DNA from 3 places in the Cloacibacterium sp. Arc13 genome. Region 2 is predicted to be linked to each of the others. Evidence: riboswitches for the same ligand, from Rfam matches in the RefSeq annotation. Region 2 holds a riboswitch; each other region holds the start of a gene.
The links. Region 2 has a riboswitch for S-adenosylmethionine ahead of QO190_RS02940 (Na+/H+ antiporter NhaC family protein). Riboswitches for the same ligand answer to the same signal wherever they lie in the genome.

Region 1: another riboswitch for S-adenosylmethionine. It lies ahead of QO190_RS08025 (homocysteine S-methyltransferase family protein); the one in region 2 lies ahead of QO190_RS02940 (Na+/H+ antiporter NhaC family protein).
Region 3: another riboswitch for S-adenosylmethionine. It lies ahead of QO190_RS11830 (O-acetylhomoserine aminocarboxypropyltransferase/cysteine synthase family protein); the one in region 2 lies ahead of QO190_RS02940 (Na+/H+ antiporter NhaC family protein).

Annotation. Positions count from the first base shown of each region.
Region 1 is NZ_JASMRM010000008.1:132,308-137,684, forward strand. It holds gene QO190_RS08015 (DUF2851 family protein) at 1-490, shown strand, start outside; gene QO190_RS08020 (glucosidase) at 537-3,149, opposite strand; SAM riboswitch class I at 3,299-3,409, shown strand; gene QO190_RS08025 (homocysteine S-methyltransferase family protein) at 3,471-4,481, shown strand; gene metH (methionine synthase) at 4,553-5,377, shown strand, end outside.
Region 2 is NZ_JASMRM010000002.1:213,551-218,927, forward strand. It holds gene QO190_RS02935 (hypothetical protein) at 454-1,104, opposite strand; SAM-I-IV-variant riboswitch at 1,348-1,445, shown strand; gene QO190_RS02940 (Na+/H+ antiporter NhaC family protein) at 1,482-2,801, shown strand; gene QO190_RS02945 (helix-turn-helix domain-containing protein) at 3,365-3,571, shown strand; gene QO190_RS02950 (DUF6266 family protein) at 4,463-5,104, shown strand; gene QO190_RS02955 (Eco57I restriction-modification methylase domain-containing protein) at 5,219-5,377, shown strand, end outside.
Region 3 is NZ_JASMRM010000018.1:25,056-30,432, forward strand. It holds gene QO190_RS11815 (homoserine dehydrogenase) at 1-219, opposite strand, end outside; gene QO190_RS11820 (alpha/beta fold hydrolase family protein) at 262-1,200, opposite strand; gene QO190_RS11825 (OsmC family protein) at 1,203-1,637, opposite strand; gene QO190_RS11830 (O-acetylhomoserine aminocarboxypropyltransferase/cysteine synthase family protein) at 1,656-2,951, opposite strand; SAM riboswitch class I at 3,090-3,199, opposite strand; gene QO190_RS11835 (glycoside hydrolase family 3 C-terminal domain-containing protein) at 3,443-5,377, shown strand, end outside.

The sequences.
Region 1 (5,377 bases), on a different contig from region 2:
ATTCATGCGGTTAATGCCTCCTTCTTTTCCTACGATTCGGCTTTCTCAGTTGGCGACGCTTTATCATCTTCAGCCCAATTTATTTTCTAAAATTTTAAAGGCTAAAAATATTCAGGAATTAAAATCCCTTTTCGAAAAAGTAAAAACTTCAGATTTTTGGGAAAATCACTACACGTTCGAAAAAGCTTCCGAAGAAAAAATAGAGAAAAAATTGTCTGACGATTTCATAGAAATTCTTCTCATCAATGCAGTTTTGCCTATTATTTACACGTATTTTAAAAATATAAATCCCGAAAAAACTGACCAAGTTTTAGAATTTTACAAAAATTTAAGCCCTGAAAAAAATTCTATCATCTCTTCATGGAAAAAACTGAACGTAAAATTTAGTTCAGCATTAGAAACCCAAGCGTTTTTGTATCATCATAAACATTTATGTTCATACAAAAACTGCTTGAATTGTAGTATTGGCTTGAAAATTTTAAAAGATTAATTTTTGACTTTTTTACCTCAATCTTAAAGGATGAAAATCAAAAAATCTAATTTTTCAATCTCGGGTGTAATAATTTGGCAACGGTAGAAGTCCAGCCAGTTTGGTGAGAAGCGCCTACTCCACGACCATTATCTCCATGAAAATATTCGTAGAACATCACGTAATTTTTGAAATGTTCATCATGGTTTAATTTATCTACATTCCCATTAAAAGCACGATTTCCGTCTTTATCTGGTAAGAAAATATTGCACAATCTTTGACTCAAATGATCTGCTACATAATTTAGATTTTGGAAATTTCCACTTCCGGTAGGAAGCTCCACTTTCAAACTTTCGTCGTAATAAAAATAAAATCGCTGAAGACTTTCTACAATTAAAAAATTAATCGGGAACCAAATCGGACCTCTCCAATTGCTGTTTCCGCCAAACATTCGACTATCACTTTCGGCAGGCGTATAATGCACAACGTGATTGATGCCATTAATTTCTAATTGAAACGGATTTTTTTCATAAACCTTTGACATCGAACGAATTCCAAATTCACTTAAAAATTCTTTTTCGTCTAACATTCTATTCAGAATTTTAGTCAATCTCGTTTTTCTCAAAATACTCATGAGATGTTTTCTGCCTTTTCCTTCTACATCCCAATGCGAAACCAATTTGGCTAGTTCGGGTTTATTTTTTAGAATCCAGTCCATTCTTTCGGTAAAATTAGGCAGTTTTTGAAGCATTTCGTGTTCTATTACTTCTACCGCAAACATCGGAATGAGACCTACAATACTTCTTAATTTTAGAGAAATTCCAGTTCCGTCGCTAAGTTGCAATACGTCATAGAAAAATCCGTCTTCTTCGTTCCAAAGTCCATTTTTTCCTTCGCCAAGATTTTCCATGGCTTCTGCAATGTAGAGATAATGCTCAAAAAATTTAATCGCCATATCTTCATAAACTGGATTATACAGTGCCAATTCCATAGAAATTCTCATCATATTCAGAGCAAACATCGCCATCCAAGAAGTTCCATCAGCTTGTTCTAGATATTCTCCGTTTTTGAACTGCATATTTCTGTCAAAAGCACCAATATTATCCAATCCAAGAAATCCACCTCCGAAAACATTCTTCCCATTTTTATCTTTTCGGTTTACCCACCACGTAAAATTGAGCAATAATTTCTGAAAAACACTTTCTAAGAAATGAATATCTGGTTTTCCATTGATTTTTTCATCGATTTTAAAAACTCTAAAAGTGCTCCATGCGTGAACTGGCGGATTGACATCTGAAAAATCCCATTCATACGCTGGAAGCTGACCGTTAGGATGCATGTACCATTCTTTGGTCAATAACTGCAATTGATTTTTGGCAAAATCTGGGTCTAAAATACTAAAACTCACACAGTGAAAGGCTAAATCCCACGTTGCAAACCACGGATATTCCCATTTATCTGGCATAGAAATAATGTCCTTGCAATTCATGTGTTTCCATTCTACATTTCTTACATGATGCTCAAAATTCCTTTCCACAGGGAAATTTGGGTCTCCATTTAACCATTTTCCAACTTTATAATGATAAAATTGTTTATTCCAAAGCAATCCTGCAAAAGCTTGTCGCTGCACATTTTTTTCATCTTCGCAGTTAAAATCTTTTTGAATTTCGTCATAAAATTCATCAGATTCTTTTTTTCTTACTTCAAAAACCTCATCAAAATCAAAAAAAGCGTTCTCCATTTTATGAGGAGACATTCTGAAATCAAAAGTTTTAGTTTCTCCACCTTCTAATTCCGTATCGATTACAAAAGCCGCTTTAGTTCCGAACTTTTTAGGATTCACCGTGTTTTTTTGATGAACGATATAATGGTTAATTCCATCTTTAAAGTATTTATTTTCAGATTTTTTTCCGAATAATTTTTCGGTATTGGTTTCATTTTCGCAGAAAAGAATTTTCACGGATTTGTCACGAGAATAAAGTTTTTTCATGCCCAAACTCTCATGTTCTATTTCTATTTGACCACGATGGCGCGTTGTAAAATTAGGTTTATAAGAATTATACCCCCAACTCCAATTATTTCTGTACCAAAGTGTGGGCAAAATCACCAAAGGTGCTTTTTCTGTATTTCGGTTGGTGACGGTAACTCTGATTAAAATATCATCATGGTGAATTTTGGCATATTCTATAAAAATATCGAAATATTCATTTTGGTCAAAAATTCCTGTATCTATAATTTCATATTCTGTTTCCTTATTGCTTCGTTCTGCATTTGTCTTGATTAAATCTTCGTAAGGAAAGGCATTCTGCGGATATTTGTACACCATTTTCATGTAAGAATGAGTAGGCGTATTGTCTAAATAATAGAAAATTTCTTTAATGTCTTCACCATGATTTCCTTGATGGTTGCTCAATCCAAAGAAACGTTCTTTGACCATTTTATCCTTTTTATTCCAAAAAGAAAAAGCGAAGTACAAACGTTGTTTGTCATCAGAAATTCCCGCAATTCCTTCTTCTGCCCATCTGTAAGTTCTGCTTTCTGCATCATCATGACCAGTTGCTCCCCATGTATTTCCATCAAAGGAATAATCTTCTCTTACGTTTCCCCACTGTCTATTGCTAACATAAGGTCCCCAAGTTCTGTAATTTATATCTTGTAATCGTTGTTTTTCAGCATTCATAACCATTATTTTTTAAAATAACATGATGCGAAGGTAGAAAAAAATAAAAACTATGAAATTTCATTTAGATTAATTTTTTCAATGACAATTTCTTATTGTGAAAAAAATGATATAGCTTTGCAAAAGATTTGTTCTTTCATACAATCGAAATGTTATCAAGAAAGGTGGAGAGATTAGACTCTGTGAAACCTTGGCAACCTATCGCGTTTCTGAAACGAGAAAAGGTGCTACATTCTACTCATTTTTGGGATAGATAACACATAAAAACAGTTGAGTCCCTCAACTTTTCTTATAGCATTTCATTTTTTTAATCACATTGAAATGCAAAATAGCGACATACTTTATCAAAATTTACAGCAAAGAATCCTCGTTCTAGACGGAGCTATGGGAACTATGCTTCAGCGATATCAGTTTACGGAAGAAGACTATCGTGGCGAGAGATTTAAAAACTGGGAATCTCCATTGAAGGGAAATAATGATTTACTTTCTCTCACTCAGCCTCATGCTATTGAAGCGGTACACAAAAAATATTTAGAAGCTGGTGCAGACATCATCGAAACCAATACTTTTTCTGCGACTACCATTGCAATGGCAGATTACCACATGGAAGATTTGGTGTATGAACTGAATTATGAATCCGCAAAAATTGCAAGAAAAGTTTGTGATGAATTCACGGCTTTAACTCCAGAAAAACCAAGATTTGTAGCAGGTTCTATTGGCCCTACTAATAAAACTGCATCTCTTTCTCCGGATGTAAATGACCCTGGTTACAGAGCCATTACTTTTGAAGAGTTAAGAATTGCTTACAAACAACAAGCAGAAGCACTTTTAGATGGCGGTTCTGATATCCTTTTGGTAGAAACCATTTTTGATACTTTGAATGCAAAAGCTGCACTTTTTGCCATAGACCAAATTCAAGAAGAAAGAAAAATTCAGATTCCAATTATGGTTTCTGGAACCATCACAGACGCGTCTGGAAGAACGCTAAGCGGACAAACTGCTGAAGCATTTTTGGTTTCAATATCTCATCTTAACTTATTAAGTGTAGGATTTAACTGTGCTCTAGGAGCGAAACAATTGACACCTTATTTAGAAACCATTTCTAATAATTCTGAATTTTTCATTTCTGCTTATCCAAACGCTGGTTTACCGAATGCTTTCGGTCAATACGATGAATCTCCAGAATTTATGGCAGAACAAATCCGTGAATATGCAGAAAAAGGATTGGTAAATATCGTTGGTGGTTGTTGCGGAACAACTCCTGACCACATTGCAGCAATCGCAAAAATCGTTAAAGATTATCAACCAAGAAAAGTTGATGTGATAATTTGATGATGAGTTAATGCGATGCTTTTCACAAGCATTATCTTATTTTCAAATTAACTAATTATCTCATTTATAATATGAAATATTTAAAACTTTCGGGTCTAGAACCTTTAATTATAACTCCAGAATCCAATTTTATCAATATTGGAGAAAGAACCAATGTAGCAGGTTCTAAGAAATTTCTCAGATTGATTAAAGAAGAAAAATTTTCTGAAGCTTTAGAAATTGCTCGTCATCAAGTGGAAGGTGGCGCACAGATTTTAGACATTTGTTTTGATGATGGACTTTTAGACGGAAAATATTGCATGGTTAAATTCTTGAATTTAATCGCCTCAGAACCTGATATTTCCAGAATTCCAATGATGATAGATTCTTCTAAATGGGAAATTTTAGAAGCTGGTTTGCAAGTGGTTCAAGGAAAATGTGTAGTCAATTCCATCAGTTTAAAAGGTGGTGAAGAAGAATTTGTTCGTCAAGCTAAAGCCATTAAAAGATATGGTGCTGCAGTAGTTGTAATGGCTTTTGATGAAAATGGACAGGCTGATAATTACGAACGCAGAATAGAAATTTGTAAAAGAAGTTATAAACTCTTAACGAACACAGTCCGTTTTCCTGCGGAAGACATTATTTTCGACCTCAATATTTTCCCAGTTGCAACAGGCATGGAAGAACATCGCAGAAACGCATTGGATTTCATTGAAGCAACAAAATGGGTTCGTGAAAACTTACCTTACGTTTCGGTTTCTGGTGGTGTTTCTAACGTTTCGTTTTCGTTTAGGGGAAATGATACGGTAAGAGAAGCGATGCACTCAGTTTTCCTCTATCACGCCATCAAAGCGGGAATGAATATGGGAATTGTAAACCCTGCCATGTTAGAAATTTACGACGAAATTCCTAAAGAT
Region 2 (5,377 bases):
TATTTCAACAAAGAAGTTAAAATGGATTCGTTCAACTATTCTATGATAAATTTTTCAGGCCCGATGTGTAAAAACCAACATAATTTTGTAAAACTTTCAATAATGAAATCAAAAAACAGAAAGAGGGTTGAAACCAAGATTTCGCATTTATGTGGACAGTTCACAAACAACAACAAAAACTTTGCAAAAACATTTCAAGGTTTAGCAACAAGAATAGTGTCTAAAATAAATTCTTTTACGATGATTCAATACCTAAATTTTTCATATTTAAAAGAAGTTTGAATAAATTAAAAATTAATTTGTGCTAAATGCACAACAAGTTTTACTTCATATTAAAGATTCTTGACACTAAAAAATCTTTACATTTCTTCAGATTAGTAAAAAAGGGTAGGGAAGGGATTTTCTCAAAAAAACTTTCTTTTTAAAACATGCTCTTTGATATTATTGTTTAATTTAATTCTCTATATATTGAAAGATCATTCTTAATCCCTCTTCATTATCGAGATTTATTTTATTTTTTTTGATTACTTTCAGTATATTTTTTTCTTTTTCTGGAAAAAGACTTGCAAAAGAATTCTTATTTTTTGGTAATGCCGTTAGTTTATCATTGAGTATGATAAAAAAAGTCTCTGGTAAGTTATAAAACATAGCTTGTTTATCTTCTGTATAACCATTTTTGGCCTTTTCAAAGGGCTGAAATTTACTTTTAATTTTTTTAAATACATTATATTTTTTTCCTTCATACACTATAAAATAATATCCCGTATCAATAAGTTTTAACTTTTTGCCAGTTAAAGTTAATAGAATAGTGTCATAATTTGCTGTTTTTGGCAAAATGAATGGTTTTCCATTTTTAAGAAATTCAATGTTATCATTATACATGTCATATCTTGTCATTACTTGATCAGGATATTCTGATATTTTGCTCGCTACAAAATCTTTAGTAAAATATGGGCTACCTTCTAATTCTGAGAGATTATCTTTCCCAATTGTTTTGAACCACATGTTTTCCATTAGACGGTCCCCTCTAAAATCTAAATCCGTTTGACAATAAATGTATGAACTTAATACAAGAGCTACTAAAGTGATAAGATTTTTTATCATAAAAAATTTATATAAGTTTATATAACAAATTTAGCAAAAAAATAAATATAAAGGTTACTTAAATTAAAATAAATTAAATGTAAAAATATAATTGTTAGTTTAATAATATAAAAAAGGAAATGGAAAGGAAATTTTTATTCTTTAATTTTCAGAAATCAGGGAGTTAAAAGGCTGTGGTGATAGTCTATGAGGGCGATTGATAGATTGTATTTGGTTCGTTGGAAGATAATGACTACTTTTGCCGCCTATTATCAGGAACCTCTACGGGAGGTAGCAACCTGCAACAACAAGCAAGGTGCTAAAGCGATAAGCCAAACTTTTTTGGAAAAAATGTTGTCTATCTTTTGTAAAGTTCCTGTGTTAAATTTTTAAATTTTATGAACTCTACAAAAGCAAATTTTCTCAGTTTACTTCCTTTTTTAATTTTCGTAGGTACATTTTTAGGTGCCGGAATTGTATTGCAAGATTTTTATGCCTTGCCATCGCCTATTGCCGTGAGTATCGGTATTATTGCCGCCTTTGCCATGTCTAGGTTGCCTCATCAAGAAAAAATCAAAACTTTTTTACACGGTTGTGGAGAGTCCAGTGTATTGACCATGTGTATTATTTATCTATTGGCAGGCGCTTTTTCTACCGTAGCACAAGTTTCAGGCAGTGTAGATGCGGTAGTGAATATCGGGCTAACCTATATCTCTGCAGATTATTATGCTCTAGGGATTTTTCTTTTGGCATCATTTCTTTCCTTGTCTTCTGGAACCTCGGTTGGTGCTATTGTCGCATTAGGGCCTATCGCGATACAGTTGGCTCAAAAAAGTGGAGCAGACCTTAACCTCATTGGGGCAAGTCTTTTGGGTGGTGCCATGTTTGGCGACAATCTTTCGGTGATTTCTGATACTACCATTGCAGCAGCTCAAACGTTGGGCAGCAGCATGAAAGATAAGTTCAGAACCAATTTTTATTTGGCTGCCCCTGCTGTAGTATTAACGGTGGTGATTTTATTGATTATAGGATTTAGCAATCCTGTTGCGCCCATTGCCTACACGCCAACTCCCATTTCTTGGGAACTTATTTTCCCCTATTTGGTGGTTTTGGTATTGGCTTTTTTAGGGTTAGATGTATTTCTTGTGTTGGTCATCGGGATATTTTTAGCGGGAGCCATTGGTTTATGGCAAGGAAACCTTACATGGTTGAGTTTTGCCAAAGCCAGTTATGAAGGCTTCACGTCTATGACCGAAATTTTCTTATTGTCTTTGCTTACAGGAGGTTTAGCTGCCTTAGTAGAAAAAGCAGGGGGAATTCAATATTTATTGAACAAAATAGAAGCTAAGATTAGCTCAGCCAAATCTGCACAATTGGGAGCAGGATTGATTACAGGTTTGGTAAATCTCTGTATTGCCAATAACACCGTGTCGATTTTAATCTCTGGGAAAGTGTTGAGACCTATTTCTGAACGTTTTGAAGTTCCTGCCCGAAAGATGGCTTCTGTGATTGATATTTTTGCGTGTATCGTTCAAGGGTTGCTTCCTTATGGTGCTCAGGTTTTATTGATTATCGGTTACAGTAAAAATAAAATCAATTATGTGGATATGCTCTCGCATTCTTATTATTTAGGGCTTCTGTTCTTAATGGTGGTGGGTTCTATGTTTTGGGGAAGGTCTAGGAATGTGGTGCCTTCGGGAGGCTCAGGCAACGTGTAACAGAAAAATTGGTGGCTGAGCTTGTCGAAGCCACAGCATCAACAAATAAACTCTGCTTTTCAGATTTAATGTTCTTTTGTCTTGAAACAAAAGAACCAAAAGTTCAAGTCTGGAAATCCTCAGCTAAAAAAGAATAACCTTTTCTAAAAACTCTGAAACTCACTCGGCAGAATGCCGAGCTTAAACAGCAGACTTTTTTAACGAAAAGGTTATTCATTTTTTTTACGCTTGCGGTTTCCTAGGACATCAATTAAAATAGGTAATTTTTCAACGTCTATGTTCCTAGGTTAAAAGTTTTAATATCACAAGGTTCACGGAGAGTTGTTGAAATGATAGCGTTTTTGAGTTCCCAAAGGAACATCAGAGATGTTCTTTAAAGCACACGGATTTTAATGCAATAGATATAAAACTTTATTATAATTTTTTGCACCCTTACTTGTTAATAACTTTTATCAATGTTGTTTGCAAGTTTTTTTCATATTACCTATTATTGTACTATTAATTAATTAAAAACCTAATAATTATGCCTTATCAAATTAACATTAAATCGTTTTTATATTGTTATGTCCGACCAAAAAAGACACACCAAAAGCTTAAGCGAGCCGCTATTTTATGATAATGCGGACATGAAAAGGCTTTTTAATTTTAGCGACAAAACTTTGCAACGCATGAGAAGCAATAAAAGTATTCCCTTTGTTAGAATAGGGAAGAAATACTTTTATCCTGTACAGTATTTTAAAAATCTTGCAGACCAAAGCTGCCAAGATTAGTCGCTCATTTACATCATCAGTTTTTCTATATCTGCAAAAAAGCATTTTTGCTTTAATATTTCTATTACTTATTTGCAGGAACTGGTGATTCACTCATTATTATCTTTCCCAGTTAATTTTTTTACTCTCGGTCACTCAACTGATTCTTGAACTGATGCCTAAAACTGTCGATGTTGGCTGAGCCTGTCAATGTTGGCTGAGCCTGTCGAAGCCACAATATTTCACTTAGACTGTCTCAGTGAGCCAAAAATTTCTGAACCGATGCCAGACTTGTCGAAGGCAGAAGACAAAATTCATGGCATAAGAAAATGATTTTTTCCACTCCCTATGTCATTCCGTAGGAATCTAAATTATTTTTAAAAGCAACATGAAAATTTTTCACCTTCGATGCTTTCGACAGGCTCAATCAACGACTTAGAAATATAATTTATGCCTTAACTGCTAACTGAACCGATGCCTGAGCACAGACTGAAGGTCTGCGAACGAAGTTCACGAAGGCAGAAATGATATTTATCTTTTTAAAACGGTGGCTTCGACTACGCTCAGCCACCAGAAATATTTTAAAGCTCAGCTTCCGTAGAAATGTTCAGCCACCAGTTTTCTTTTACTCTTCTTTTGGTCTTCTTCGGAAAAAGCACCTTTTTTCCGAAGGAGTATGGGAGGATTCTCGAAGAACACTCGAAGAAGTGTAAAACCAAGGTGGTCAAAACTGGACATTTCTGGACAAAAAAAGACAAACAGAGACGAATTGGGATATTCTTAGTCATTGGCAGACTTTTATAGACAAAAAAGGTCAAAAATAGTCAAATAAAGACGTGTAACTATAAGTATATCAATACTTTAAAAAATTGTTTCTACTTTTGACCTGTATAACAAATAAATAAAATTGCCATGGCAGAAATTAAAAAAGGAATCCTTGGCGGATTTTCCGGAAAAGTAGGCCCCGTAGTTGGAGCCAATTGGCGCGGTAAAGACATTATCCGCAGTACCCCAAAATCTTCTTCGAGACCGAAGACGGATAAGCAAATTTTGCAACAACTAAAGTTTAAAACTACTATCACGTTTTTGCACCCTTTGCGCAATATCCAAAATCGGTTTTTTGGAACAGATGCGGGAGCAAAATCTAAGGTAAACTTAGCTGCTTCTTATTTCATTAACAATGCAATAGAAATAGTAGATGGTTTACCCGCAGTAATCTATAATAAAGTGCTCATTACTAGAGGAGACCTTACAGGTTTTCAAAATGTGGAAGCACAAGCTGCAACAGGTGGCGTGATAAATCTCACTTGGGAAGATAATGGATTACAAGGCAACGCTTTAGCCACCGACAAAGTAAGTGTGGTATGTTATTTTGAGGCGGTCTCAGCATTTGAGATTTTTGAAGGGGTAGCGTTCCGCAGTGATGCAGAAGCCAGCATTACGCTCCACAGTTCCTATCAAGGTATGGAAGCGCAAGTCTACGCTTTTATCGCTAACGAAGCCGAAACACAAGCCTGCAACAGCGTCTATCTGGGCGCAGTAACCTTAGGGTAAGAGAATCCACTCGCATGAGTGGATTTTTAATGTTGAATTTTCTTTTGTTTTACGGCTTTCCTTATTGGTGTTAAGATGGGTTTTTATTATATTTGATGTTTATTATGTAATCATATGTTTGATAAAGCTTATAACCAAGTAAAACAATTAGTAGAAGATTTCAAAGCAAGCGAAAGCCATTTTCTTTCAGCTACCTATTCGGAAGCAGAAGTAAGGAAAGATTTCATAGATAAGTTTTTCACCATTTTAGGCTGGGATGTAGACCATCATTTT
Region 3 (5,377 bases), on a different contig from region 2:
ATCTATTAATTCTACCACCAGATTGATTTCTTCGTCTTGCAGAATTTCGTTTTTATCATAATGAAAATGCTCCGGCGAAATATTTCTAGGCTTATCTTTATGCTTTACCACAATTTTTTTGATGGTGGCATCTACCGTTTTACTTTTGTGCAAAACGTCATAAAGACCAGTTCCTACCACTCCATAACCAAACAATCCTATCGTTAATTTTTTGCTCATTTTTTTAATTTTAATTTTTTGAAAATCATCGTTTGTATTTTCTTATAAGTTGAAATGCATTTTAAGTAATGCTGAAATTTCTTCGGTTTCGATTAAAAATCCATCATGACCATACAATGAAGAAATCACTTCCAACTTAGAATTCTTTATATGTTCTGCTATAAATTTTTGCTCTGAAACAGGAAAAAGAATATCGCTATCTATGCCAATCACCAAAGTTTCTGCTGTAATTTGGCTCAAAGCATTTTCCACTGAATTTCTGCCTCTTCCTAAGTGGTGAGAATCCATGGCTTTAGAAAGCATGAAATAACTTTCTTTAGAAAATCTTTTTCTGAGTTTTTCACCTTGATGTCTTTGATAAGAAACCGCTCTATAATTTTCTAATTTTTCACTTTCATCAGTTTGAGTCGCTTCAAAAGTAGCATAGTTTCTGTACGAAAGCATGGCGATAGCTCTAGCTGCATCTATTCCGTTTTCGCCTAATTCCAGCGCCATTCTTTGTGCTTCGTTAAAAGCAATTCCCCATGCAGAATGCTTTGCATTGGTAGCAATTACAAATAATTTTTTAATAAAATCTGGTTCTGTAATCGCCCACTCTAAACATTGCATTCCGCCGAGAGAACCTCCTAGAAGCAATTCTATTTCAGAAATTTGTAAAAATTTGGCTAATTCTTGGTGAAGTTTTACCATATCACGAATCGTGATTAATGGAAGTTTTTCTTGTTTTTGAAAACTCGTTCCGTAGCAAGAACCTAAAATATTGGCACAAACTATGGTAAATTTTTCGGTGTCTAAAGTTAAATTTTCACCAATGAAATTAGGCCACCAATCTTGCGCATCTGAATTTGCAGTTAAAGCATGACAAACCCACATCACTTTTTTTTCTGGGGCTAGTTCACCAAAAATGTGATAAGCAATTTCTACGTTTTCTAATAATTGATTAGATTCTGAAATAAAATTACCTAAGGAGAATTTATACATTTTTAATTCAATTGAAAATTTACGGGAGTAGAATTAGAAAGGTTGTCATTAATTGGGCATCTTTCTTTAGCATCTTTTATAAGATTTTCTATGACAGATTTTTCAGCGGAAGAATCTATGGTGATATCTAAATCTATATTTTTAAATCCAGCTCTTTCTTCTTTAGAAATTCCCAATAATTTTTGAGGATTGATGTTACCGTTAATATCAATTTTCAAATGGTTGATTTCTATATTTCTCTCTTTTGCTAAAAGATGAAGCACTACATTAAAACAACCTGCATAACTTGCCAATAATGTTTCTACAGGATTTGGCGCTTCATCTTTTCCTCCTAAATCTTGAGGTTCGTCTATGATGATTTCAAACTGTCTTGCTTTTGCAATCACTTTGGTTGCAGACTTACTTTCTGCGCTTATTTTAAAATTTAATTCTGACATTTTTCTTCTTTTTACTTTTTATAATTGTTGAAATGATTGCTCTAAATCTGCGATAATATCATCTATATGTTCTATTCCTACACTTAATCTAATTTGTCCCGGAGTAATTCCAGCTTTTAATCTTTCTTCGTCTGAAAGTTGTTCGTGTGTGGTAGAAGCTGGATTGATGATAAGCGTTTTAGAATCTCCTACGTTTGCTAAATGTGAAACCAATTGTAAATTATCGATGAATTTAATTGCTGCTTCTTTTCCGCCTTTGATTTCAAAATTAAGTACCCCTCCGAAACCTTTTTTCAAATATTTTTTAGCATTTTCATAATCTGGGAAACTCGGCAAACCTGGATACAATACTTTTTCTACTTTTGGATGATTTTCTAAAAATTCTGCTAATTTCTGAGCATTTTCTACGGTTCTGTCTACTCTCAGCGATAATGTTTCTAAACCTTGAAGCAATAAAAATGAATTGAATGGAGAAATAGCTGGCCCGAAATCTCTAAGACCTTCTACTCTGGCTTTGATGATAAAAGCAATATTTCCAAAAGGTCCATTTACACCGAAAACATCTGAGAAAACCAATCCATGATAACCATCTGAAGGTTCAGAAAACTGTGGAAACTTACCATTTCCCCAATCGAAATTTCCTCCATCTATGATGATTCCGCCAATAGAAGTTCCGTGACCGCCAATCCATTTTGTAGCAGATTCTACCACTACATTTGCGCCATGTTCAATTGGTCTGAACAAATAACCACCTGCTCCAAAAGTATTGTCAACGATTAATGGAATATTATGCTTTTTAGCTACAGCTGAGATTGCATCAAAATCTGCCACATTCAACGTAGGGTTTCCTATGGTTTCTAAATAAATCGCTTTGGTGTTTTCGTTAATCAATTCTTCAAAACTTTCTGGCTCATCGTCTTTAGCAAATTGTGCTTCGATGCCTAATTTTTTGAAAGAAACTTTGAACTGATTATAACTTCCTCCGTACAAATAAGGCGAACTCACGAAATTGTCTCCTGCTTGTAAAATATTGGTAATTGCCAAAAATTGTGCAGCGTGACCAGAAGCGGTAGCCAAAGCTGCTACTCCACCATGAAGTGCAGCCACACGTTTTTCGAAAACATCTGTGGTAGGATTCATGAGTCTGGTGTAGATATTCCCAAATTCTTTTAACCCAAAAAGATTGGCAGCATGTTCTGCACTGTTAAAAGTATAAGACGAAGTTTGGTAAAGCGGCACCGCTCTAGAATTGGTAGTTGGGTCGATTTCTTGACCAGCGTGAAGTTGAAGCGTTTCAAATTTTAAATTGCTCATTTTTTTAATAATTTTTTAATTGTTAAATATTAGAGCAACTTATTTGCAGAAAATTCTTGACGAAAGAGCATAAAAAAACTCTTCCGACAAGTCGAAAGAGTTTTTGATATAGTGTATGACTATTTTAAACTGATTTCAGACTTATCTTTCCCGAATTTCGGGGTTGAATTTGGCACCTTACTCTCATTTCTGTTAGCAGGTTGCCAAGGTTTCGCAGGGTCAATTCCCTCCACCTTTCTTAATAAGTTGCGTGTATAAAAGAACGTTTTTCGTGGTGCAAATATAAAAACAAGTTTTACAGAAAACCAAATTTTTAGAAGAAAAAAATATTTTTCCATTTTAAACAAATCTTAACCAACTGATTAACAGGCAATTTATTGATTTCTATTTTTAACTATTCAATATCAAGATAAGTTTTTTGAAAATTTTATTATCTCATTTTGAGATAATAATAAAAAGTTGTAGTTTTACTGCACCAAAAAATAATTCTTATGTTCAAGAAAATTGCACTTGTTTGCTTAGTCTCGTTAATGAGTTTTCAAGCAAAAGCACAAGAAAAAAAGACACAAATTTATTTAGATGATTCGCAACCTATAGAACTTAGAGTAGAAGACGCGCTTTCTAAAATGACTTTAGAAGAAAAAGTAGCGATGCTTCATGCTCAGTCAAAATTCAGTTCACCAGGTGTTCCAAGATTAGGAATTCCAGAATTTTGGACGACTGATGGACCACACGGAATTCGTCCTGAAGTAAAATGGGATGAATGGGATCAAGCTGGTTGGACCAATGACTCCATCATTGCATATCCTGCGCTTACTGCACTCTCTGCAACTTGGAACAAAAAAATGTCTTGGAATTACGGAAAAGCTCTTGGAGAAGAAGCTCGTTATAGAAAAAAAGATATTCTATTAGGACCAGGTGTAAATATTTACAGGACTCCATTAAACGGTAGAAACTTCGAATATATGGGAGAAGACCCATTTTTATCTTCTAAAATGGTGGTTCCATACATTAAAGGCGTTCAATCTAATGGTGTAGCTGCTTGTGTGAAACATTATGCACTTAATAATCAGGAACAATTTAGACATACCAGCAACGTAATTGTAGATGATAGAGCTCTATATGAAATTTATTTACCTGCCTTCAAAGCAGCTGTACAAGAAGGAGATACTTGGTCTATAATGGGAGCTTATGATATGTACAAAAATCAGTATGCAAGTCAAAATCAATATTTATTAAACGATATTCTGAAAAAAGAATGGGGTTTTAAAGGAGTAGTTATTTCTGATTGGGGTGCTGTAAATGATACTAAACAAGCCATTATGAATGGACTTGACATGGAATTCGGGAGCTGGACAAATGGACTTTCTGAAGGAACCAGCAATGCTTATGACAATTACTATTTAGCACATCCTTATTTAAAACTCATCAAATCTGGTAAAGTAGGAACTAAAGAATTGGATGATAAAGTAAGAAGAATCCTAAGATTGGCTTTCTTTACAACCATGAATAAAAACAAGCCTTTTGGAAATATTGCTTCTGAAGAACACAGAGCGATTGCCAAAGAAATTGGTGAAGAAGGAATTGTATTGCTAAAAAATCAAAAAAATGTATTGCCAATTAACATTGCTAAAACTAAAAAGATTGCTGTAATTGGTGAAAACGCCATCAAAATGATGACTGTAGGCGGTGGTTCTTCTTCATTAAAAGTAAAATATGAAACTTTACCTTTAGACGGAATTAAAGCAAGATTTGGAAAAAATGCAGAAGTAGTTTTTGCTAGAGGTTATGTAGGAGATGTAGGCGGAGAATACAATGGAGTAAAAACAGGAAAAGACCTTACTGATAATCGTTCACAAGCAGAATTAACCAAAGAAGCAGTAGAATTGGCTAAAAATTCTGATTTTGTAATCTTCGTGGGCGGACTTAATAAGAGTGACTTCCAAGACAGTGAAGGAAATGACAGAAAAGATATGGGCTTGCCTTATCATCAAGATGAATTAATTTCAGCTTTGGCTAAAGCAAACAAAAATTTCTCTGTGGTTTTAGTTTCAGGAAATGCTGTAGAAATGCCTTGGGTAAAAGAAGTTCCTAGCATTGTTCAAGCGTGGTATTTAGGTTCAGAAAGCGGTCATGCTATCGCTTCAGTTTTAGCAGGTGACGCTAATCCTTCTGGAAAATTGCCTTTCACTTTCCCTGTGAAATTAGAAGACAATTCAGCGCATCAATTAGGAGAATATCCTGGTAATAAAGAAGAATTAGCTCAAGGAAAAGGAAAAGACCAACAAAACCCTATCAACATAAAATATAATGAAGGTATTTTCGTAGGTTATCGTTGGCATGACACCAAAAATATCAAACCACTTTTCAGTTTCGGGCATGGATTAAGTTACACCACTTTCGAAATTGGTCAAGCTAAAGCAGAC